3 regions of the Treponema sp. B152 genome follow, and region 3 is predicted to be linked to each of the others. Evidence: riboswitches for the same ligand, from Rfam matches in the RefSeq annotation. Region 3 holds a riboswitch; each other region holds the start of a gene.
The links. Region 3 has a riboswitch for cobalamin ahead of HYB91_RS08085 (Glu/Leu/Phe/Val family dehydrogenase). Riboswitches for the same ligand answer to the same signal wherever they lie in the genome.

Region 1 (7,756 bases), 1.0 Mb from region 3:
GCAGCTTCAACTTCTTTACTTGTATTTTCAAAAATAGATAAAGAGTTGATCCATTTGCCGTACTTGGCATAGGATTCAAAGGGAGAAACAGGATTCCATTTAGGCATATTCGGGATTGAAGATTCAAACATCTTAACAAGCTCAGCTTCAGGTGTAGATGAAGAATAGTACGTAGGCCATCTTCCTGCACCGGTTACAAGGTTGTCAATACCGTATCTTCCAAAACGGGCATGCCAGTGCTTTGGTCCGTCACCATGAGCATGAGGAGGCATTGATATAAAATACTTAAAGTTTGCATTATCAAGCTTATCTTCTACAGCCTCAAAAGTCTCCCACATAGAATCGGGATACTCACCGTCAGCTTTTTGTCCCAAGTACTTGTATTTGACTGAAATTTGTATTTCTTTACCGTCTTTATCCAAATATGTAAAAAGAACAGTGTTTGTACCGTCAAACTTTGCCTTTACCGCCGGTGTTTTGTACATGTCCAAGGCAGCAGCTTCAAGGCCTTCTGGTGTATAAAAGCGCATATCTGCAGCTGTTTTTTTATAAGCTGCTTTTAAAGACGGGCTGTTTTTTATGATATCTGCTGAAACCCACTCGCCCTTCCAGGCGGCCAACTCCATTCCGGCTGCAAGCTTATTATCTTTTGCAGCAGGCATTGTTTTACAGGCAGTAAAAATAACTGCGAGTGTAACCAGTATAAGTGCAATCTTTGCACCCATTCTTTTATTAACCATAATTAAACTCCTTTAAGTTAATATAAGTTATATTAGCTAACTTTTTATTTAAACAAGAAACAATTCTTGACTTAAAGTAAAAAGAAACTAGCCTTTTTTATGTTCCGCAGAACAGCCGCAGCATCCGCAACCGCAGCCGCTCTTAGGATTGATATTTTTTTCTCCGCAGTTGCAGGCCGAAGCCTTACCCTTAAATATCCTGTAATATTTACGGATGAGTAAGAGAATCACACCTGCAACTATCGAAATAGTCAAAACCATTCCCAATGTCATAAGGCAATCCTTATTTTACAGGCACTGCTTCAATCCAAAGTACGGCATCCTGTGAAAGTTCTTTACCGGCAAATTCTTTTACATTACCTGCACCGAGGGCAGCAAAACCCCAGTATCCGGCCTTATGAGGGACAAAGGAGAAGTTTCCGTTTTCATCTGCTAAAATAACGGCAGCAGCATTTTTGGTTTTTGCCTTCTTCTCAAATTTGCTTTTTTTCATGTTTACATCAAAGTTGATATATTCAACTTCAATTTCCGCATTGGGAACAGGCTTGCCTTTTGAGTCTACAACAGTACCTCTGAAAAGTCCGCCTACCCAAACATCGTAAGGCTTTACCAATGGCATGATTTCGGGATAACCTTCGGCACATCTTGCACTCCAGTCCGTATCAAGACCTGCCTTATTGATAAAGACCTTGGTAATCTGCTGGATATACTTATCTTCAGCACCTTCATAGTAAGGATGAGGAACAGCAATAAGAGCCCAGTCTCCGCCTCCTCTAAAACCGTTATCCTTATTTAAGGTAAGGTCATAGGCTGAAGCCGTATTTTCTGAAGTTGTAAACTCTGTTTTCTTTAATGAGGGAAGAAGATCCTGAATCTTTTCCTTGTGCACGGAAAAGAATTTTTCAAAACCTTTGATTTCTCCGGCCTCGTTTTTACCGACATCCATTGCATGTCCTGATTCTGCAGGATGTGTAAAAACAATCTTAAAATCAACAGAGTTGCCTTCAACTCTTGAGGTCGGGGTATAAATCATTTGGAAGTGTGCAAATGAAGCCATAGATACCAAGAATAAAAATAAAACTATTCCTGTACGCTTTTTCATAAAAAACTCTCCTACAAATATTTTAGTCTAAAGACTCATAATCTTAAGTTCAAAAAAAGATAGGACCAAAAGTCTTGCTTTAAACTCACGGAAAAATCTTTTTTTTCAAATCCAAATGTAAATCAGCACTTACAATCTATCTTATTCTTAAAAAAAAAGCAAGCCCCCAAAGACGGAACAGCAAACTTTTAATTAAAAATAAATCGGAGATTAAATAAAGAAAACACGAAAAACGCAAGACATCAGCTCCGCTTATAGAAAAAGCTGACAATAAAATAGAGTTGTACAATAATGAGTTTTCCGATTTTCCTTCCCTCCGAAGGATTTCGTAATACAAATAGGCAGGTCTCCTGACTTATGATTTAAAGTTTATCGCCTTCCCATATTAACAGTGGCTTATGCTTCCAATACATAGATGCATTATGATAAACAAACTCAATTACAGTAGCGGGGACTGTGCCGGTTTTTCACCGGTTTCCCTTTTAATCTTAAAAATTAATTTAAGAACCTTATTTGTCTATAACCTTCGGGTAATTATAAATATTTCCAAAAAAAAAGCAAGCCCCCAACGGGACACCAATGGGGATTTGTTATTTATTTACTATCCTACTTATTTTCAGCCTTATCCGAAATCTTTTTAAAGATAGGAGGCCAAGCGAACATAACCACAAAAAGCAAGATTACTATTATCAGGGCCGCAGGCGAAAATCCTTCCTTGGGTTTTGCTCTTTCAGAAGGCTCTCCGTCAGAAGAAGATATATCGGCTTGTTTTATGCTATCAGCCTGTTCGGCCGCATCTTCAATCTTGCTGACCTCAAACCAAATAACGGCATCTTGAGAAAGTTCTTTTCCTCCGAATTCCTTTTCCTTCCCTACTCTAAGGGCGGCAAAGCCCCAATATCCCGGACAAGGAGGAATAAACTCGAAAACGCCGGTATTATCGGCCATTATCATTCCGGCGCCCGCTTTTTGCAGCTTAGGTTCTCCGGTAAATTTCTTGTTTGCCATATCCACATCGTAGTTCATGTTTTCAAATTCAACCTGAGCATAAGGCACGGGTTTTCCATCGGAGTCCAAAACAAGGGCACGGATCACACCGCCCTCCCAAATATCGTAGGGCTTTACCAAAGGCAAAATTTCGGGATAACCTTCGGCAACCCTTGACTGCCAATCGGTCGAAAGTCCGGCCTTGTTGATAAAGACCTTAGTTATCTGCTGAATATATCCGTCATCGGCTGCTTCAAAATACGGATGAGGAACGGCAACCAAGACCCAGTCTCCGCCTCCCCTAAAACCTGCCTCTTTATCAAATTCAAAGGTATATGCAAAGGCCTTGTTTTCCGCAGATTCAAATTCCCCCTTTTTTAAAAAGGGCATTAAGTCGGTCTTGTTTTCTTTATGGATGGAATAAAATTCCTTTAATCCTTTTATTTCGCCTGCTTCATTTTTACCTATGTCCATAGTAAGGCCTGAATCAAAGGGATGGGTAAAAGAAATTATAAAATCTACCTTGTTATTTGAAGCTTCGATTATTGAAGCCGGAGTATAAATAATTTGAAAGTGAGCAAAAAGGCTCAAAGCCGTCCAGCATAGCAATACGGAAAAAAATAGCTTTTTCACTTTTTACACCTACCTTTTTTGTTTTTTAAAGAGGAAGACAATCAGTATCGAATTTATTACGGCAAGTACAAGGGCCAAGATTGCCGTAAACGAAGGACCGACACTAGGCATTGCCGAAACGGTATCCATAGGCACCCAACCTGCAGAACCGGAGACAGCAACGGGCTTTTGAGCCTGAGCAGCATCTCCGGCTGACTCGTTTTCTCCTGCGGCTTCAGAAGAAGCAGCCTGACTGCCGAAACCGCCTTCGGGTTCGGGACCGTCTTTTACGATAATATGGCCCGGCCCTGCATCAAAGGTTACAGTATAAGGAACATTCGGGATAGGCAGGTTGAGTTCGCCTACATCGGGGAATTCTCCTTCCCAGATTTTTTGCCCTGAAGCCTTATCGGTAAGATAAAGTTTAACACCGGCAGCCGAAGCTCCATTTGAAAATCCGCCTTGAACATAGATAGTTCCGTCTCCGTTATCTTCAACGGTCAAAAGGGGCGAATGTGCAAAAAGCATAATAGAACACATCATTAAAACAAATACGATAAATATTTTTTTCATCTATAAACTCCCATAAATTTATAATCCTAAATGTGAACCTCTAAAAGCTTCAGTCTTTTAGAGGCTTTCCTTAAATTTCTCTTACAATCAAAAGCCGAACAGTCTTCCCAGCTGGAAAACCAGGACGGCAACCAACGAACTCAAGACCACGGGATACATAACACTGAACAGTGTCCAACCCACACTCTGTGTCTCGGTCTTTGTTGCCATAACGGTAGCAATACAGGGTGGAAAGAGGGCTATCAAAATCATAATGGTAAGACCGTCTAATGGGGTCAATCCCGTTTCCTTATCCTGAATACGGGCTTCCAAAACTTTACCCGAATCCTCGCTTGAAGACTCAACACTGTAAATGGTACCCAAGGTCGAAACAAGAGCTTCCTTTGCGGCAAAGGAACCTAGAATTGCGATATTTACCTTCCAATCGAAGCCCGCATATTTTGTAACGGGTTCCATTGCCTTTCCCAAATATCCCAAAACGGAGTTCTCCAAAGTTTCTTTACGCAATTGTACTGAGATAAGCTTTAGGTCTGCACTTGCAGGGCGTATAGCCTTTGCAGCGGCAGCGGCTTCGGAATCGATTACAGCTGTGCCTGAAATTTTCACTTTTCCGGTTCTGACAAGGGCGAAGAAGTAAGGATTCAGCTTTTGCCAATAAGCATAAAATGAAGCCTTTAAAATAGGCTTTTGAAATTCTTGAGCATCATTGTATGCCTTATCAAAATCTTTTTTTGCGGAAGAATACATATCAAAATAATTTTTAAAAGCACCTATATTGCTGTCGAGTTCAATTTTTCCTTTTAAGGCTATTTTTGTCATTTCGGGATTTTGTAAAAACAATCTGTTTACATTCTTTTCCATGCTCTTAGCTCCGCCGAACCAATTTATGGCATCATACAAATAAAGCTTTTCGGTTAAACGCTGATATTCTATAAAGCCCTTTTCGGAAGCAAAATATTGGGAATAGGAATTGTTTAATTTTCCTGCAAAGTCCTGAATGTAAGCTGCTTTTCTTGCTTCATATTGAGCAGTTTTTTCAGAGCTCAAAGAAGGAAAATTTACACCTGCCCAGATTATAACTGAAACGGCAACTACAGTCGTTGCAACTTTTTTTATAAAGCTCCATAAGCGTTCAAAGGTGCGTGTTAAAACACCTCTAAGGGTCGGCATATTATAAGCCGGAAGCTCAAGTACAAAGGGCTCTGGTTTGCCGTGAACAACATAGAGGCTGAAATATTTTGCAACAATCAGGGCAACTATCAATGTAAAAAACGAAATTCCGCCTAGAACTATCCATTGGTAGCTTGTAAAAAATATTCCCGTAATTAAAACATAAAAAGGAATCTTTGCCATACAGTTAAGAAGGGGCAGGATAAGAATCGTTACCAATCTTGACTTATCATCTCTGATTGTCCTTGTGGACATAACACCGGGAACGACGCAACCTCCCATTATAACGCCCGATAGAATCATAGGGAGGGTTGACTGTCCGTGTAAACCGAACTTGCGTAAAATTCTATCCATGATAAAGGCAAGGCGGGCCATGTAGCCGACATCTTCCAAAAAGGCAATGAGGGCAAACAAGCAGAAAAAGATTGGGACATAGTTTAAAATCATTATTGCCCCATCAATTATCCCGCTTAAAAACAAACCTCTTAAAGGCCCCTCGTTTATAAGTCCTTCAGGATAAATAAGCTGAGAAACTATTGTTCTGACAAATTTAAATATCGGGAAAACCTTGTCGGTCATCTTATAACCCAAAACTACCGTTATCCAATAAAAGACTAAAACAAGCTCAACCAAAATCAAAAGACCGTAAACCTTGTGGCAAAGCACTTTGTCGATTCTGTCGGTTGAATTTATACTGCCTGAACCGCCTTTAGTATAGATAAGGGCAGCTCCTCCCGTAAAGGCAAAAGCTCCGGCTAAGCTAAGAATCAAGCGTAGAATGTTATTTGCAACGATAGGAATCGGCAAAAGCAAAAAGAGGGAATCCAAAATCTCATAGGTTACAAAACAAAGAATAAGGGCGGCAATGGTCTCGGTAATCTTTCTTTTAATATTTAAGGACTCGACGGCTTTTTGTTCAAGCTCTTTTTTTGAAACCGCAGCTTCAACAATTTTTTTTGCCGCAGCGGAGCGGGCAAGAGCTATTTCTATTTCAAAGCTGTGCTTATGTTTTTCCTTGTGCTCGGCTTCAATTTCTTTTATAAAAGTTAAAATGGAATCAAAGTTTGTAAAATTTTTACCCTCTTCTTCGATAACTGCGGAGTCCTTTTCGCAAAGCTTGATTGCAAGCCATCTTAAGGGAATAGAAAAAAATTCGTCCTTTGCAGAAGCCTTTAATTTTTCGACAATTTTTTCCAAATAGGATTCCATATCCTTACCGTAGGTAAGTGTAAAGGGTTTTTGCGGTTCGGAGCTTTCAGCCGTTTTTGAAATAAGCTCTTTTAATTCGTTTATCTTTTCTTTTTTCTTGGCCGAGCCGGCTATTATCGGAATACCCAAGAGAGAAGAAACTTTATCGACATCGATTTGTAAGCCTGCATTTTTTGCAGAATCCATCTTGTTTAAGTACATAACAATAGGACAGTTCATTTCCAAAAGCTGGAATGTCAGATAAAGATGTCTTTCCAAATTTGAGGCATCGGCAATGTTTACCAAAAGCTCAGGCTTTTCACGGAGGATAAAATTACGGGTTACCCTTTCTTCCGGTGAATAGGAAGTAAGGCTGTAAGTACCCGGCAAGTCGGTAATAAAAACCGATTGGTCAAGAGCAAAATACTCTCCCGTTTTTTTCTCGACGGTGATACCCGGATAGTTTGCAACATGTTGATGAGCTCCCGTCATCATGTTAAATAGGGTTGACTTACCGGAGTTAGGCTGACCGGCAAAAGCAATATTTATTTTTTCTTTTTTCATATTCTAAACTTCTTTTACAATGATTTTTTTAGCTTCATCCTTGCGGACAGCTACAAGCGAACCGCAGATGGAAATGTCAAAGGGATCTAAAAGCGGGGCCTTTCTTACAACCGAAAGTTCAGCTCCGGGAGTAAACCCAAGACTTATAAGCCTTTGCAAAGTCATTCCGCTTATTTCAAGATCTTCTATAATTCCTTTTTTTCCCTGTTCCAATTCATCAAGAGTCATTTTAATCTCCAATCTCAGCTATAAACGCACCAAAATTTTAGAAGCAAGATTATAGTCTACCGCATATTTTGAACCGTTTACCAAAAGCAAAATAGGCCCTTTTTTATCGGCCTGAGAAGTAACAACGGTTATTTCCGTATTTATATCTATTCCAAGACTGCGAAGGCGGGAAAATTCGGCCCCCGTTCCGTCAAATTTAAGCACGGAGGCCTTATCGCCTTCCTTTAAAATAATTAAGGGCACCAATGTCAGCAACCTCTCACAAAATGTTGCAACGAACATACATCATTTTTTTATTTTAATCAAGGCATAAATGAAAAAAGTTACAACATTAATATGTAGCACCTAATATCAAAATGCATAAACAATTTCAATGATATTCTTTCGCTTATCCGCCGGTATCGGAATTCGTAAAGAAGACTTGACCCTCATCAAAAAAAAGGATAGTATTTGTCTATGAAAAAATTTGAAGAAAGACTGGAAAAACTTGAAAAGATAAGCGATGACATACGCTCCTCCGATATTCCTTTGGAAAAGGCTCTTTCCCTCTTTGAAGAAGGCATAAAGCTTGCCAAGGGGCTCGAAAAAGATA
Region 2 (7,756 bases), 220 kb from region 3:
GCCAGTTCGATATCCTCGGCTGAATCCCTCTCCATAAATTTTTTATGAGGCGAGCGGCCGATTAAAACCATCTCAAGCACGTTAAAGTCAAAATGGGTGTCATTATGCTGGGCAACTACAGCCATCTTTTTTGCCGTTTCTTTAAACTGATAGTCATTTATGTTCTTACCGTCGATAAATATGGTGCCGGTTTTGGGTTTAAGAACTCGGTATATACATTTGAGCAGGGTGCTTTTTCCCGAACCGTTGGGACCGATTATGCCTACAATTCCGTTATCTTTAATTGAAAGGTCAATATCGGCTAAAATATTTTTGCTTCCGAAGTTAAATGAAAGAGAGCTGATGTCGAGAACCATTATGCTTTACCCCCAAACCCGTATTCTTTATTTATCAATAAATATAAAAATACCGGCGAACCTATAAGAGAGATTACAACTCCTACGGGTATTTCACCTAGGCTGGAAACGGAGCGTGCCAGTACGTCTGCCCATATAAGAATTATGGCTCCTATCAATACGGATGACGGAATTATGTTTTTATGATTTGTTCCCCAAAATATCCTTGAAATATGCGGAATTATTAAGCCTATAAAGCCGATTATTCCTGCGTTGTATACTAAAAAACCTACAATGGCGGAACATATCAAAAGATAGACTTGGCGGTAAATATGCAAGTCCTTTCCTAAAGTAATTGATACGCTGTCTCCGAGGAGCATCAGGTTAAGGGTACGGTATTGCGTCATAAAAAAGAAGATTCCTAAAAATATCACTCCTGCAAGGAGTCCTAGGTTTTCCCACTTTGCTCCGCCGAAGCCTCCCATAAGCCAAAAGGTAATGCTTCTTATAGCTTCCCGGTTTTTTGTAGTAAAGACTATAAACGAAGAAAAGGCTGAAAAAATCGTGCTTATGGCAATACCTGCCATAAGTAATTTTGCGGAATTGGCTCTGCCTTTTATGTTGGCGGCATTTATTACGATTAAGGCTGTTCCAAAGGCTGAAAAGCAGGCGCACAGGCCCACATAATTAGGCCCCAGTTTCGCACCCACGCCCAAAGCGATTGCAAGGGTTGCCCCGAGAGAAGCTCCCGACGAAATGCCCAATATATAAGGGTCTGCCAATGAGTTTTGTACTATTGCCTGCATGACAACTCCGGTTACGGCTAAGCCCATTCCGGTAAGACAGGCTAAAAGTATCCTAGGCATACGGACAATCCAAACTATGTCGATAGCCGACTTTTTAATTCCTTCAAGGCTTCCGGCACCTAAGATTTTAAATTGAGCGATTTTTAAGATTTCGGCGGGAGCTATGCGTACGGCTCCGAATCCTACCGATAGAACTATGGAAATTAAAAGTCCCGCCAAAAGAAAAAGAAGTGCTGAAGATAGAAAAACTATTTTCAGCACCTTGTTTTTATTGTTTTGCATATTATAGGTCAGGATATAAACCTGAGATAATTGTCTTTATTCCGTCATAGGTTCTTATGCCGCTGGCATAAACTTCGCTTAAATTAATCGGAAAAACTTTTTTGTTTTGAAGTGCTGCTATGCTTTGTAAAGCATTATCTTTTGTGAGCATTTCTATAGATTGGTCTTTTTCAATATAGTCGCCGAAGTAAACCGTAAAGATAACATCGGGATTAAGCTCGATTAATTCTTCCTTGCCTATTCCTTTTTTATCCTTACCTACAAGATCGGCACCGACCTGCATTGCAATTTGCCCGCCGATAGTTCTTTCCCCATAAACACGGTACTGGCCTTCTTTTTCTACTTCAATTATTATGGCCTTTACCTTTGTTTTGCCTTCGACGTGTTTTTTTGCTGCGGCAATTTCAGTTTTCATCTTATCGACAATTTCTTGAGCCTTGTCTTCTACATTGAAAATTTTACCTATATTTAGAATATCCTGATATTCGTTTTCGAGAGCATCTTCTTTTTTTAAACCTGAGTTTTGCCAAATATAGGTTTTTGTACCTCTGTCATGCCAGAATTTTACGTCTCCATAACGCTTTTCACCGAATAATGATGTCCATGCAAAAATAAAATCCGGTTCCATGTCGATAATTTCTTCTTTCTCAGGACGCTTATCGCGATAGTTTACTTTGCTGAAAGCTTCTTTAAACTCGTCTTTAACCGGATCATCAAGTCCGACTGCAAGAATAAGCTTATCGGAAAGACCGAGAGCGAGCATTGTTTCGATAGGGCTTTGGTAAAAGGCTGCAACCTTTTCCGGGGCTTTTTCAAATGTAAGGTCTACAGGTTCCCCCGCATAATTATATGTAGTAATTGTTACAGGATAATGGGCTCCTTCCGTTTTAGGCATTGTTTTGCCCGAATTTTGTGATTGATCTTCCTTAGGACTGCATCCTAAAAAAACTGAAACTGCCAATAATAGCAGCATTGAGTGAAAAAAAATCTTTTTCATATCTTCCCCCAAAATAGTGTGTTTATTTTACGCCTTCAAACTAAAAGGTATAAGTTTATGCAGCGGGTACAAAGATACTTTTGGGATCTTATTAAGTTATAGAGAAAACAAAGATGTTATAAGTTCCTTAAGTGTCCCGTACTTTATCGCTCGTAAAGCACAAGGCTTAGTCCTTTACAGGCAGGTATTCTGACTTCGAGCTTCATCATCTTTTTAAGCCTTCCCCGATTTCCCGAGTGACATATTTTAAAAAGACTATTCTCTTACAGCGGCGGGACCGTGACGGAATTACACCGTGCTTCCCTTTTAACCGAATCTCGGCACCTGTATGGTTTGAAAATTGTGAAGTAATTCTAAAACTTTTGTAAATTAATGTCAAGCCGGCATTTTTTTTGTTTTTTTTCGAAAATTTACAAAATTTATAAAAATAAGTCTTGCTAAATCCAATTAATATGATATACTTAAGTACTATGAGGTTTTGTGTAATTTTATTATTTATCTGTTGTGTAACTTTTTTAGGTTGTAAAACGCTTCCTAAACAACCCGCCGGGGAATTCCATTCCGTGCCTGATGACAAAGTCCCTACTGTGCCTGATAAAGGGGCGGAAGGAAATCTGGGTTCTTCTTTTAAAAATCCTGAAATTTTGAGCAGTCCGCCGGAGTCTATGCAGGCTGCTTATGAAATTTTGACTCAAGGGAATAATTTTAAAACCGGTTTACCATCTATTGTCAAAAGCCAAGAAGATTTGCAGACCCTTTATTCCGTTTTGTATGGAAATTCCTTAAAAGCACCGGTGATAGATTTTTCGAAGAAAGCGGTTGTTATTGCTGCCGCAGGACCTTTTAATACGGGCGGATATTCCATTGTGCCTGTTTCTGCAATAAAGACAGGGAAGATCATCAATTTGGTTTTTGAGGTAAAAAGTCCCGGACCTAAGGATATGGTTACGCAGGCTTTTACCCGCCCTTATGTAATAGTTTCGGTAGATGCCGAACCGGATACCGAGATTTTTATTGAAATCAATGGGGATGCTAAAAACGGCAAATTAGATTTTTAAAATCTATAATTTAATAAATTTATAGGAGGACGAGTATGTCAAAAAAAAGATGGAACGCTGCGGCGTTATGGTGTATCCTTTTATTGGCGTTTTTATTCGGTTCTTGTCCGCAGCAAAAGTCGGCAAGTGAACCCGAAAAGGATCCGTATCCCATTCCGGCTGATGCCGTGAGTGTTGAAATTACCGTTTCGGATTCGGTAAGCGGCACTGTAGTGGATGGAACAAAGCTGGTAGTTTTTGATTCTGATGGCAAACAGGTTACTAATCAGCTTACTGTCAGGAAAGGAAAAGTTACTGCAAAGGTAAGCCCTAAAAAGAAGTATGACTTTGTTCTTTTAGGCAAAAAAGGTACATGGGCGGGCTCTAGGCTGCAGGACTATTATGTACCCGAAGAGGGCCTCAAAGGAGTTATGATGCTCCAATTTGCGCACGGGCAAATAACAAGAGATGTTACCCCCCCCCATATCGACAAGGTAACAATTGAAAATGCATCCGGTGTTGATATAACGGACAATTATGACATCGGAAACGCTGAAAAAAAAGTTTATGTAGAATTCACCTCTAAAGTGGGTGCAGTGGAAGATGTTGCGTGGAACGGTTTCGGTGCAAAACTCGGTTTCGGTATGATGCCGACAAGTTATGAAGGTATTGATGGGGTTTACACTCCCGATAATACTCCCGGTGACGGTATTTTTACATCGAAATACGTTTTTGATATAGAACATGCGGCAATGCCTGACGACAAAACAGAGCTTATAATAGTAGGCTACGACGTTGCAAACAACAGGGTCGAAAAACGCATCCCCGTAAAATTCAGTAAAACCTCGGCAGCAGCTCCCCTTTCGAATGCTAAATTTGGAAGTGCTTTTATGATAATAGAAAGGGTTCCCTTTACAAACAATACATTCTCAACCGAACCCGGACAGGGACTTGTGCAGTTAGACAGCGGACACGAAGTGATGCCGCAGGCTTTAAACCCCGTTGAAGGACACAATTCTTCATATATGGCGGTCTTCGTCTTCGGCGTTGTAGATAAAACCACTCCGACTACTTCCGTTCCTATTATGGGCTTTGATGTATTCCGAAAAGAAAAGGGCAGCACCGATACCCCTAAATTTGTAAGCAGAACTCACTACGATGAGCCTAAAACCGAAACAAACCCCGGCTGGGGCGCACATCAAGGTTTTGATACATCTTCAGAACTTGAAGAAGGTAAAGAGTACGTGTATACAATTAAAGCGTTTACTGCAACGGATACACTTGAGTCTCCCGTATTTACGGGCAAGGTTATGGAAGCCTTCACCTATTCCCTTAAAGCTCCTGAAAACCGTAAAAAGATTTCGGCGGCCGATGCTGCAAACATGTCGTATTCGTGCACAATAAGCAATAAAAAGCTGCTGACCAAGGAAGAAGCCGATTGGTGCGACTTAGGCCTATTGATCCTCGACGGACAGGGACAACCTGTTTTCGGTTCAAAATTCCGCTATGTCTTTGATGGTGTTACTGTCGGTATAGGCGGTGCTAATACTACTACCGGCCCCGATTTACTGATTGATACTATAGGGTTCGGTTCAGGTGTTAAGCGCTTTTCATATAAAAAGCAGCTCGCAACACCATTGCAGACCTATTACAATATCAACAAACTTGAAGACCTTATAACCGTTGACTCTTCCACAGGCATTATCACAATTACCGATAAATTTGTAAAGATAGCACAATTTAACGTAGCTGCCGGTACCCCGATGGAATACCAATCGGGTGTAAACTATCAGTGGGATATTCAGGACTGGGGAAAGAGTGCGATCAGTTTAAGAGATGACAGGGCTCTTAGGATTGTTAAAATGTATGATTCAAATCAATCTCGCACAATGGGAAATAACAGCTCAAGCGGCTCCAACGCCGTAAACGGCAGATTTACCTTTGTAATTGAATAAGGAGGTCTTTAAGATGAAGAAAAAAATATTATTCTTTTTAATGACAATAGTTTTGATTGTTTCTTCCTGTAATTTCGGTATGAATACTGCCGTTATCGGTAATAAAGATAATGGAGCAGTTTTAAACGGGTATACGGGAGGATTAGGAAATTCATCGTCGGTTGAATTACCGAATGGTGCAAATTATAAGCCCGACGACAAGGATATAGTTGACGGTTATTTTATCGTTAAGACAAAAGACGGCTTTGACAAGACTCTTTTTGAAAAAAAAGGTTTTATTGTTAAAGGAAAGATTTCCCTTACAGATACGGGTTTTACTTACTGGTATCTTAATAAGGAAGGAAATAATAAAAAGAATCTACTGCGCGCGGCTTCGATAGAGGGAGTTCTTTCGGTAGAACACGATTATAAGGTTGTAGAACCGGACGGAAGCAAGGCTCCGAATCAAAACGATGGCCCTGTAGACCCTTTCAATGCAGAAACTTACGATCTAACAAAAGGAAATTATTTGGACGACCCTGAGGCAAATAATGCCGATTACGGGCTTTCGATAACCGAGGCACTGAAAGCCTACAGTGAAATAGGTTACGGTACCGAGACTGTTGTTGCAGGCATCATCGACACCGGCATTAATATGAAGCATAAAGATTTTAAAGATGAAAATGGGGATTCGATAGTGCTGTATGCGAAATCCTGTGTTACTGCAGAAAACGGTACCGCCATCACCCCAGGTCATCCGTTTACCGAAATTCCTATCGGACTAAACTGGGATAAGGGAGCGCACGGTACGCACTGTTCTGGTACTATCGCTGCCCGCGGCAATAATAATATCGGTATCGCCGGTGTCGCATGGAAAAACACAAAGCTTATTTCGTACCAATCGCTCAATGCCGGTTTAAATGGCCAATTCGGTGGAGACACATGGTCGGTTTACGGCGCCCTGCTCGATCTTACAAACATTGTTGAGATTTTGCGTAAAGCTAAGGCTGATAGAAGTCCGGCGGAGATTGCTGCTTTGCCCAGCTATCTGCAAACTACCGATTTTCAAATTACCCAAAAAACGGTTCCCGTAAACATGAGCTTGGGAGGCTCTTACGGCTCCGAATTTGCATTTGCGGTTTTAACCAATGCAGTAAAACACAATATACTCCCGGTAATTGCTATGGGTAACGAAGGCCGTTACACGGCAGCCTATCCTGCAGCCTTCCCGGGCGTATTGGCGGTTGGAGCTACCAACGGCAAAGACAAAAAAATTCATTTCAGCAATTCCGGTGCATGGATAAGTGTTTCCGCCCCTGGCGACGGTATTAAATCCTGCGGCATATACGGCGACGACAGCTATGAAACGATGAGCGGTACCTCAATGGCAACCCCCTTTGTAACAGGTACAATCGCCTATCTTCTTTCCTTCACTGAAGCTCATGATTTGACTCCTTATCAAATTAAGGCTCTGCTTGAAAAAACGGCGGATAAAGTTGATGGAGCAACAGGCTTTACCGACAGCTTGGGCCATGGCCGAGTAAACGTATATAAGGCGGCAAAGGCTATAAAGGACGGCAATATTCCTCCTGCAAACGATATTTATACCGAAGCGGAAGTAAAAGTTGAGGTTAAAAACAATGACGGGCATAGCAATGACATTGTCCCTTGTAAAATTACGCTTGTCGATGAGGAAACACATGCTCCTTTGGCCTATGTCGCAGGTGATGAGTCCAATCCTCCCGCCTTTAAGGGTCTAATAAAGGGCAGAAGCTATTCCGTTTACGGTGCCTTTTTAGGTGATGCACAAAAAGAAACCTTTACGGCGACAGACTCAAATAAAACTATTACCTTGCAGTATAACAAAAAAATCGTATGGGTTTCGACCGTACCAAACCTGCACTATAACAGTGGTGGTGATGACACCGATACTAAAATTGTGGTTTATAAAGCGGATGCAAGCGGCAATTTGAATCTTGGCACCAATCCTACGCCCATTGTGAACTATGACCAAGATCAGCTTGATACCACCTATTTTGAGGCCGAGACAGGCGCAAAATACTATGTGCTGATTACCGGCTTTATGAAAGGGGGTGTCTTCCAAGGCGGCAACTATGCCTTAAAAATTGACAGGACTCCCCTCAATTCTAACGGTGTAGATATCGACGATACGGCAAGAAGTCCCAACAATGCTTCAACGAACGACAGCCACGAAGGCGCCGGTTTTGACGATACTCCCGCCGATGCAAAGTCAAAAGGCAATGCATGGGGGCAGGAGATGGGCTGCAATCTCGTCGCTCACCCTATCGGTACCCCACCCAAGAATGTTGACTTGGATTGGTTCTATGTAGAATATCCTTATTAA
Region 3 (7,756 bases):
GCCTATTATGTTTCCGAGGGTAACGGGCATTAAATTCTTTATAAAAAATGCAGCCCAATTTATATTTGAAAGAGCCTCGGCGGAAAGGCCGGAAGTGGAAGCATAAGCCGGAACGCTTTTCGAGAAAATCCCTGCGGGGATATAGTACATGTTTGCAACACTGTGCTCAAACCCGGAAGTTATAAAAAGCCAAATCGGAAAAAAAGCGGCAAGCATCTTTCCGGTCATGTCCTTAGCACCATAGCAAAGCCAGACTGCAAGACAGACCAGCCAATTACACATGATGCCTAAAAAAACAGCCTGCACAAAAGAAAAGGAAACCTTGCCGTAAGCAATTTTTATCGTAATCCCACCCAAAAGGCTCGCATCGCTTGAAAGCTGTCCGCTTTGTACAATCAAAAAAGCAATAAAAACAGAACCTATAAGGTTCCCGATATAAACGGCAAGCCAGTTTTTAAGCATTGCAGTAAGGCTCACCTTTTTTTCTAAAACAGCTGCAATTATCAGGTTGTTGCCTGTAAAAAGCTCGGCTCCGGCAAGGAGTACCAAGATAAGGCCTACAGGAAAGATAAGCCCTGCAACGAATTTTCCAAGGCCGTAAGTTTCAGGCTTGGCAAAAAGTCCGAAAGCAGCCATATTGGAGCCTTCCGAAGCAAAGGCAATAAAAACCCCTGCCAAGAATCCTAAACAAAGCAGCTTCCACACCGGAGTTGAAGCCTTTGCAATACCCTTTTGCACCGTAACTTCCAAAATCTCGGCCGGATCACAATACATTTTTTCAGACATACACGCCTCCTTAATACCGCTATGCAGATTTTATTATTAATTTATAGTTTCTCGATTTCTTCACAGCTTAAACCTGTAGCTTTTGCGATTGCTTCTACGGCAAACCCCATTTCAGCTAAATTTTTAGCAGTTTCCAGTTTATTTTGGTAAACGCCCTGAGATATTCCCTCAGCAAAGGCTATTTCCCGTTCTTCAGCACGCTGCACAGCTATATCTGTTTCATAATCATATTCGGCTAGTAACATATTCAATACCTCCTTAGTCTTGCGTTTTAAATAATCACGCAATATATCATTTGCTATACATTCTTCAATCGCTTTTTGAAAACCGTTTTGAGGATCTGTTTTTTTCCATCTTCGTACCGTTTCTACAAATATTGTGTACTCATACATCGTTTTGCAGTTTTTAAGCAAGGGATGGTGATTTTGCTGATTTATGTTTATTATCTTAACGGTCAACTCAAGATTAGGTTTTACCGTCTTTTCTATAAAAGCATCTGATAGTTTTAATGTTTTATCGGAAGGATAGGTTTCATCCCCATTATAAAATACATAAAATTCGGGCGTCGGAATGTTTAAGAGTTTACGGCTGTATTTTTCTTTTGATTCAAATAGAGTTTCATAAAGGCGGCTTATGTATTCAAGGCAGCGTAAAGGCATATTTGGGTTTATAGTGGATTGATGCTCTACCAGCACTATGATTTTGTTATCAATAAGATATGACACATCATTATAGAATGTCATATAAAGGACCTGATCAAGCCTTACATTTTTCAGCTGTGCTGCAGCCGTAAGTTTGGTGCCGTGTAATGCATTATAAAGAGACAAAAAATTCTCTTTCGCCTTTTCATCTTCACTGAACAAATCAACAAAAACCGAATCCTTGTATTTTCTGTTTGAAATACTCATATCACACCTCTTTTTAATTGGTAATGAAATTACAAATTATCCACTACCAATTAACTCTCAATCCCCTTTACAAATCAAGTATATCATAGAACAGTAGATTTTTCAATTGTCATAGTGTTGAATCTAGTTTGGATTGGAGTACCGATTTTGATATCTTGACTTATTTTTTATAAAAGTATAGAATTATGTTTAAATAACGGTTTCGGTCTTGGTGCTCCTTTTAACTTAAGGAGTGAAAAGGGAATCAGGTGCAAGTCCTGAGCAGTCCGGCTGACGTAAGTGAGAGAGTTGTTTTTCAAAATGCCACTGGTTTATTCCGGGAAGGCGAAAATCAATGATGACCTCCGAGCCGTAAGACCTGCCAATGACTATGAGGGTAAAATACAAGTTTTACCCGTGCCGCACTCTGCTTGGACTCATGAGATGCAGCAAAATTTATCGTGTTAATCATATTTATTTCCTCTATTGCTCCTTGGGCTGTTTGAAGATTTTGTCAAGTTTTCTTCGTTTAGCCTTGAGTACATCCGATTGATACCCTTGGGTGTACATTTTGAGGAAACCTAAATCCCTTTGCGGACCGAAATCGTTTTTCTTTATTTAAATCAAAATTCAAATTTTCCCCCTGATAACTTTCAAAAATAAGGCTTTTAATGTATAATCATCATAAATTATTTTTAAGAAGGATTTTATGGCGAGTACATACGAAAAACTTTTAAGTACAATAACGGAAGCTGCACATACGGCTAATCTGTCAGAAGACGATTACATATCCCTTTTAAGCCCTGAACGAGAGATGCATGTTTCAATACCCGTAAAAATGGATAACGGAAAAATCAAGGTCTTTAGCGGATACAGGGTTCAACATTCTACATTAAGAGGCCCGGCAAAGGGGGGAATAAGATTTCACCAAGATGTAAACATCGATGAAGTACGATCCCTTTCTGCATGGATGACCTTTAAGTGTGCTGTTGCCGACATTCCCTATGGAGGCGGAAAAGGAGGCATTTGCGTAAATCCTTCAAAGCTTTCCCAAACGGAGCTTGAGAAGCTGACAAGAGGCTACACAAGGCGGATTGCATCTTTTATAGGCCCTAAGATAGATATACCTGCCCCGGATGTCGGAACAAATGCAAAGGTGATGGCTTGGATAGCGGACAGCTACAGTGAATATGCCGGAGAATTTAGCCCCGCGGTTGTTACGGGAAAACCTCTTCCTCTCGGCGGATCTAAAGGACGAGTAGAGGCCACAGGCCGCGGAGTTCTTTTTGCAACAAGGGAAATTTTAAAGAAACTCAATAAAACCTTAAAAGACCAAAGTGTAGTTATTCAAGGGCTTGGAAATGTCGGCGGCGTTACTGCAGATCTTTTTTATAAAGACGGAGCCAAGATAATTGCAATAAGCGATACAAGCAGTGCAATATACAATGAAAAAGGCTTAAATATTCCTCAAATACTCAAACATAAAAAAGAAGGAAAAAAACTCAATTCTTGTGAAGGCGATTTTAAAAGGCTAACCAATGAAGAGCTATTGGAGCTTAAAGCCGATATTTTAATTCCGGCGGCCCTCGAAAATCAAATTACCGAAAAAAATGCATCAAATATTAAGGCCTCTATAATCATCGAAGCAGCAAACGGCCCCGTCACCCCTGAAGCCGATCAAATCCTCGAAAAAAAGAATATTATAACTGTGCCCGATGTTCTTGCCAACTCGGGAGGTGTAATTGTTTCATACTTTGAATGGGTACAAAACCTGCAAGGTTTTTATTGGACGGAAGAAGAAGTCAACAAACGCCTTGAAGATAAGATGATTGAAGCCTTCAAACTGGTATGGGACGTAAAAGAAGCCTATAAGGTCAGCATGAGAAAGGCAGCCTATATTAAGGCCTTAAAAGAACTTGTAGAAACTCAAAAAGTTAAGGGAATTAACTAAACCGGCCCTTTTAAAGTTTGTCTATCAGCATCGAACACTTACCCGACGGAATCGGCAAGGTCTTCTTCTTTTCGTTTAGGATATTTATGGTAAAATAATAGAGCTTTTCGCTTTCCATGTGAATTTCCCAGCCCCTCTGGCTTTTGGACGAAAGAATGGTTATAAGGTTCCTTTTAAGGCTTAAATTTTCGATACCCATAACTTCAAGATTGGGGACAGTCCAATTTACCGTTTTGCGCGGAAGACTTATCGAAAGCCCTATAACGTTTTCTATCATCAGGCTGATTGTAGAAAGACCTACACCCAAAAGGTATTGTTTACGCGGAAAAGCAGGTTTTCCCTTCCATTGGGCAGGACCTTCTTTGACAGGAGAATAGGCCTCCCATAAAAAGCCCTGTTTTTTTGAATTGCCTGCGGGCGAAAGGGTTTCAAGCACATAGTAAAGGTGCCTTATAACGCACTCTCTTGCTATCTCCCAGCGGTTATATTTTTCCAAACCCTTTACGACAACAAAGTTCAAAATAGGAAAGACACTGCCGCATGCACCGTTTCCGTTTTCGTCATATTCAGGCTCATCGGCTGCAAGACTGGGAAAAGGATGATCAACCCCGAAAGTCTTAGGATTGGATAGGTGTTCTACCAGAAGGGCGGCCTTATCCTCATTTGGAATCTCGGCAAGCATCGGCCAAAAACCGGCAAGGGTTTTCTTCTTTATCTGCTTACCCTCAGCATCGAGATCATAATAAAAACCGTCTTCTTCATTCCACATCATGGAGTTGATTCTGGTTTTTACAGTAAAATACAACCTCTTATACTGAAAGTCTATTTCTTTGTCGTTTAGTATATCGCCCAAGGCAGACATATAAAGGGCATTTACGGCAAGAGCCGAATTAAAATCGGTCAAAAAAACGGACTCTTTTCGGGGCGTATTAGGCATATTTACTGTTTCAAGAGGACTTTTATAGAGACCGTTATCCGACTTAAACATTTTGTCAATCCAGTCCATGTATTTAATCAAAACAGGCATAATATCCTTTACACGCTTTTTGTTTCCCGTCTTATGATAAATATTGTACTCAGCCCATGCAAATAGGGGCATCCCCAGCCCTTCCGGATTATCCCTTTTTAAAACAGGTTCCTTTGTATCAAAATCATATCTATTACGTATGGCTCCGTTTTCTTCCTGCCTGTCATAAAAAAAGTCAAGAGCAGAATTCGGTGTATAATTCTTATTAGAATAAACAAAGAAAAAAGAAGAAAATATAGTTTCATATTGATTCAAAAAATTGCCGTCCGATTCGGGATAAATAAAAAAGCCCTCGGTACCCTGTTTGCCGTCGCCCGCCGAATGCCAAAAATCATGAACCCAAGCCCATGTTCTATCGTAAATGTCCACGAAATCTTGATCGTAAAAATGAACACGCGGAAAATCTCTTTTATTCACCTTAACTCCTTATTTTTTGTGCAAGACAATATATAGTATATCATATTTTTTCAAAAAAGGGTAGTTTTTTAGCAATATTTATAAAAAAAGTTTTGAATCTGAAAAAAGGCTTTCGTTTTATTAATTACCGGCACCGGAAGTTTCTTCTTTTTCCTCGGCAGAACCTGAATTTTCGGCTGAAGTACCATCCTCAGTGTCGGTTCCGCTTTCAGCACCCTCTTGGACAACAGGCACCACAGGAACAGGTTCAGGCGGGCGGCCCAAAAAGAGAACTATATCTTCATCATCCTTTTTATGCTTCATTTTTAACAAAAGAGTACGGGTTCTTTCATCATAAACATAGCCTGAAGAATTATAAATCTCAAATCTGGGATCCGTTCTAAAATCGATTTCATGGATTTGTATTCTATAAAATGGACGGATTCCCCTTATAATCATGTAATGGGTATCTCCCGTCTTAGCCGAAATTCTAAAACTGAATGTTTTTGCATCGTTTTTAAGCACATTTATATCGCGTGCAGATGTCCAAGCCCAAATACCGGGCTCAGCCTTTAAAGCCAAAGACTCTTCATGCGGATAATATGGATTATCCTTAATAGCAGCAGCATACAGTTTTTCGGCATGGAGAATTAGGGCATCATTGGCCATAAGCCCTAACTTCTTTGCCTTATCGCCTTGAATATCGAAAGATGCCGGTAAACTTGAAGAATTTCCTCCAAGAGAAAATATAGAAGAATACAGGGCCTGCCCTACAGCCTTCCATGTACCTTTATCGGGATATGAACTTCCATAGCGGATTAAAATAGAAGCTGCTCTTAAAGTTTTTTCGGTATCTATGGTCTTTTTATCGGAAGAAATATACAGTCCATCATCAATAGAAATCAAAGAATCTTTTAAAACCGTCTCATATTTCTCGGAATTTTCCATAAAAAGATTTTGTTTATTAGGAAAATAAAAAGCGTAATCCATTGCAGCTTCCAATAGGCCCGCGGCATAACAAGAGTTTAAATCCTCTTGCTTTGCATTGGAAGCTATCTTTTCCAAGGCGGAAATCAAATTTGCCCTTGAGTTGTTTATCAAAAAGGGAATAACAGACTCACTATCAAATACGGAAATTTCAGCCCTTGCTATGCTCGATTCAATACCGGATAACAGCTTTTTTTGGTAAGCAGCAAGGCTTTTATCGTTTTGTGCAAGATTACCATAAAACGTAGTCGATATATAGGTGCGTTTTTCTTTAGGCAAAAGAGAAGACGGAGCAGTGACAAGAGCCTTTTCATATTCTCCCTTAAAGGCTTTTTCGGCTATATATGCCGCTAAAAGCTCTTCGTTATAATTTCTTGACGAAATCACACTTGAAAAATAATCCAAAGCTTTTTCTCTAAATAATTGCTTAGTTTTATTGTATTCTTCCTCACTTGCAATCGGGATACGGCGGATAGAATCAAAGTCCAAACTTTCAGATTGGATATAGGTTTCATAAATGGCCGTTTTTTTTGAACTTGAAAGAATAAGATGAGGAAGCTCCGATGTATCATCTGAATTTCCAAAACCGTAACCGCCTCTAAAAATAAACCTATCTTTTCCATATCTTAAAAATATTTGCTCATCCTGTCTTTCAAGACGGGCCGATTGAGTCAATTTCCAAGGAAAATAAACCGTTTCTATCTCTGACGGCATAGAAACGGAAATTCTTACCGTTTCAACTGTTTCCGAAATGTATGAGGTAAAGTCTATCAAAACATCGTTAGAACAAATAACACTAAAGGAATCTTCGGTTTTTTTGTACTCTAAAACCTTTAGGCTAAGCTCTTCGTTATTGCTCGTTTTTGCAGTAATGGGAGTCTGATCCGTAATATAAAAATCCAAACCGTTTGCAACTATATGGAGAGGTAAAAGAGGAGTTCTATTTCCGGTTTCATCAACCTCATCCCGTCCGGAAACGGACATGGCTCCTATTGTATAATAAAAAGTCTTCCCTATGGTAAACTGAATGACAAAAATGCCGAAAATAATTAGTATATACAATATAGTTAATGCAATCATCCTACTTGATTTGTGCTTCATAATGTTATAGTTTATATAAACTAAGGAATAATTGCAATACTTATAAGGAGTTATTATGAAAATAACCAAGCAAATTTTGGTATGTTTTAGTTTTTTGATGGTCATATCCATCATTTTTTCGTGTAAGACAATCGAAAAAGCTGCAAAAAAAAATCCAAGAGAAGAATTTACCGATAAGCTTACCCAACTTTCGCAAAAGGGAGATTTGGAAGGCATTTTAAAATTGATAGATGAATCGGATCCTGAACTGACCAAAGATTTTAAGATACAATATCTAAAACTTTCCATCCTCATTTCTATGAGAAAAACACAGGAAGCGGAATCCTTTGCAAATGAACTTTCCAAGGACTATCCGGATAATACCGATATTCTTTATGCCCAAGTTATGCTAGCTCAAGCCGAAAACAATCTACAAAAAAAAGATCAATATTTGAAAAAAATATTGGCCATAAACCCAAAAGATTCACAGGCCTTAACAGAGCAGGGCTTGGATTTTTACTCGGCCAAAAGATACAATGATGCCAGAAGAAAATTTATTGAAGCCTACAAGGCTGACCCGAAATGCACGGAAGCCCTTATAGGTCTAGGCCGTATAAACTATCTTGAAGGAAAACTTGACCA

Region 1: it holds a riboswitch for cobalamin, as region 3 does, so the genes downstream of both, HYB91_RS03305 (DUF4198 domain-containing protein) here and HYB91_RS08085 (Glu/Leu/Phe/Val family dehydrogenase) in region 3, are expected to answer to the same signal.
Region 2: it holds a riboswitch for cobalamin, as region 3 does, so the genes downstream of both, HYB91_RS09180 (ABC transporter substrate-binding protein) here and HYB91_RS08085 (Glu/Leu/Phe/Val family dehydrogenase) in region 3, are expected to answer to the same signal.

The regions. Positions count from the first base shown of each region.
Region 1 is NZ_CP058668.1:739,075-746,830, reverse strand. Features, by position in the region: gene HYB91_RS03315 (ZinT/AdcA family metal-binding protein) at 1-740, opposite strand, end outside; gene HYB91_RS03310 (hypothetical protein) at 828-1,013, opposite strand; gene HYB91_RS03305 (DUF4198 domain-containing protein) at 1,024-1,842, opposite strand; cobalamin riboswitch at 2,165-2,369, opposite strand; gene HYB91_RS03300 (DUF4198 domain-containing protein) at 2,449-3,462, opposite strand; gene HYB91_RS03295 (hypothetical protein) at 3,472-4,014, opposite strand; gene feoB (ferrous iron transport protein B) at 4,102-6,936, opposite strand; gene HYB91_RS03285 (FeoA family protein) at 6,940-7,164, opposite strand; gene HYB91_RS03280 (FeoA family protein) at 7,183-7,446, opposite strand; gene xseB (exodeoxyribonuclease VII small subunit) at 7,621-7,756, shown strand, end outside.
Region 2 is NZ_CP058668.1:1,961,528-1,969,283, reverse strand. Features, by position in the region: gene HYB91_RS09190 (ABC transporter ATP-binding protein) at 1-356, opposite strand, end outside; gene HYB91_RS09185 (FecCD family ABC transporter permease) at 356-1,423, opposite strand; gene HYB91_RS09180 (ABC transporter substrate-binding protein) at 1,425-2,420, opposite strand; cobalamin riboswitch at 2,582-2,763, opposite strand; gene prcB (dentilisin complex subunit PrcB) at 2,873-3,478, shown strand; gene prcA (dentilisin complex subunit PrcA) at 3,514-5,412, shown strand; gene prtP (dentilisin complex serine proteinase subunit PrtP) at 5,426-7,756, shown strand.
Region 3 is NZ_CP058668.1:1,739,231-1,746,986, forward strand. Features, by position in the region: gene HYB91_RS08075 (formate/nitrite transporter family protein) at 1-786, opposite strand, end outside; gene HYB91_RS08080 (Rpn family recombination-promoting nuclease/putative transposase) at 828-1,694, opposite strand; cobalamin riboswitch at 1,887-2,075, shown strand; gene HYB91_RS08085 (Glu/Leu/Phe/Val family dehydrogenase) at 2,383-3,624, shown strand; gene HYB91_RS08090 (MGH1-like glycoside hydrolase domain-containing protein) at 3,635-5,068, opposite strand; gene HYB91_RS08095 (hypothetical protein) at 5,189-7,135, opposite strand; gene HYB91_RS08100 (tetratricopeptide repeat protein) at 7,191-7,756, shown strand, end outside.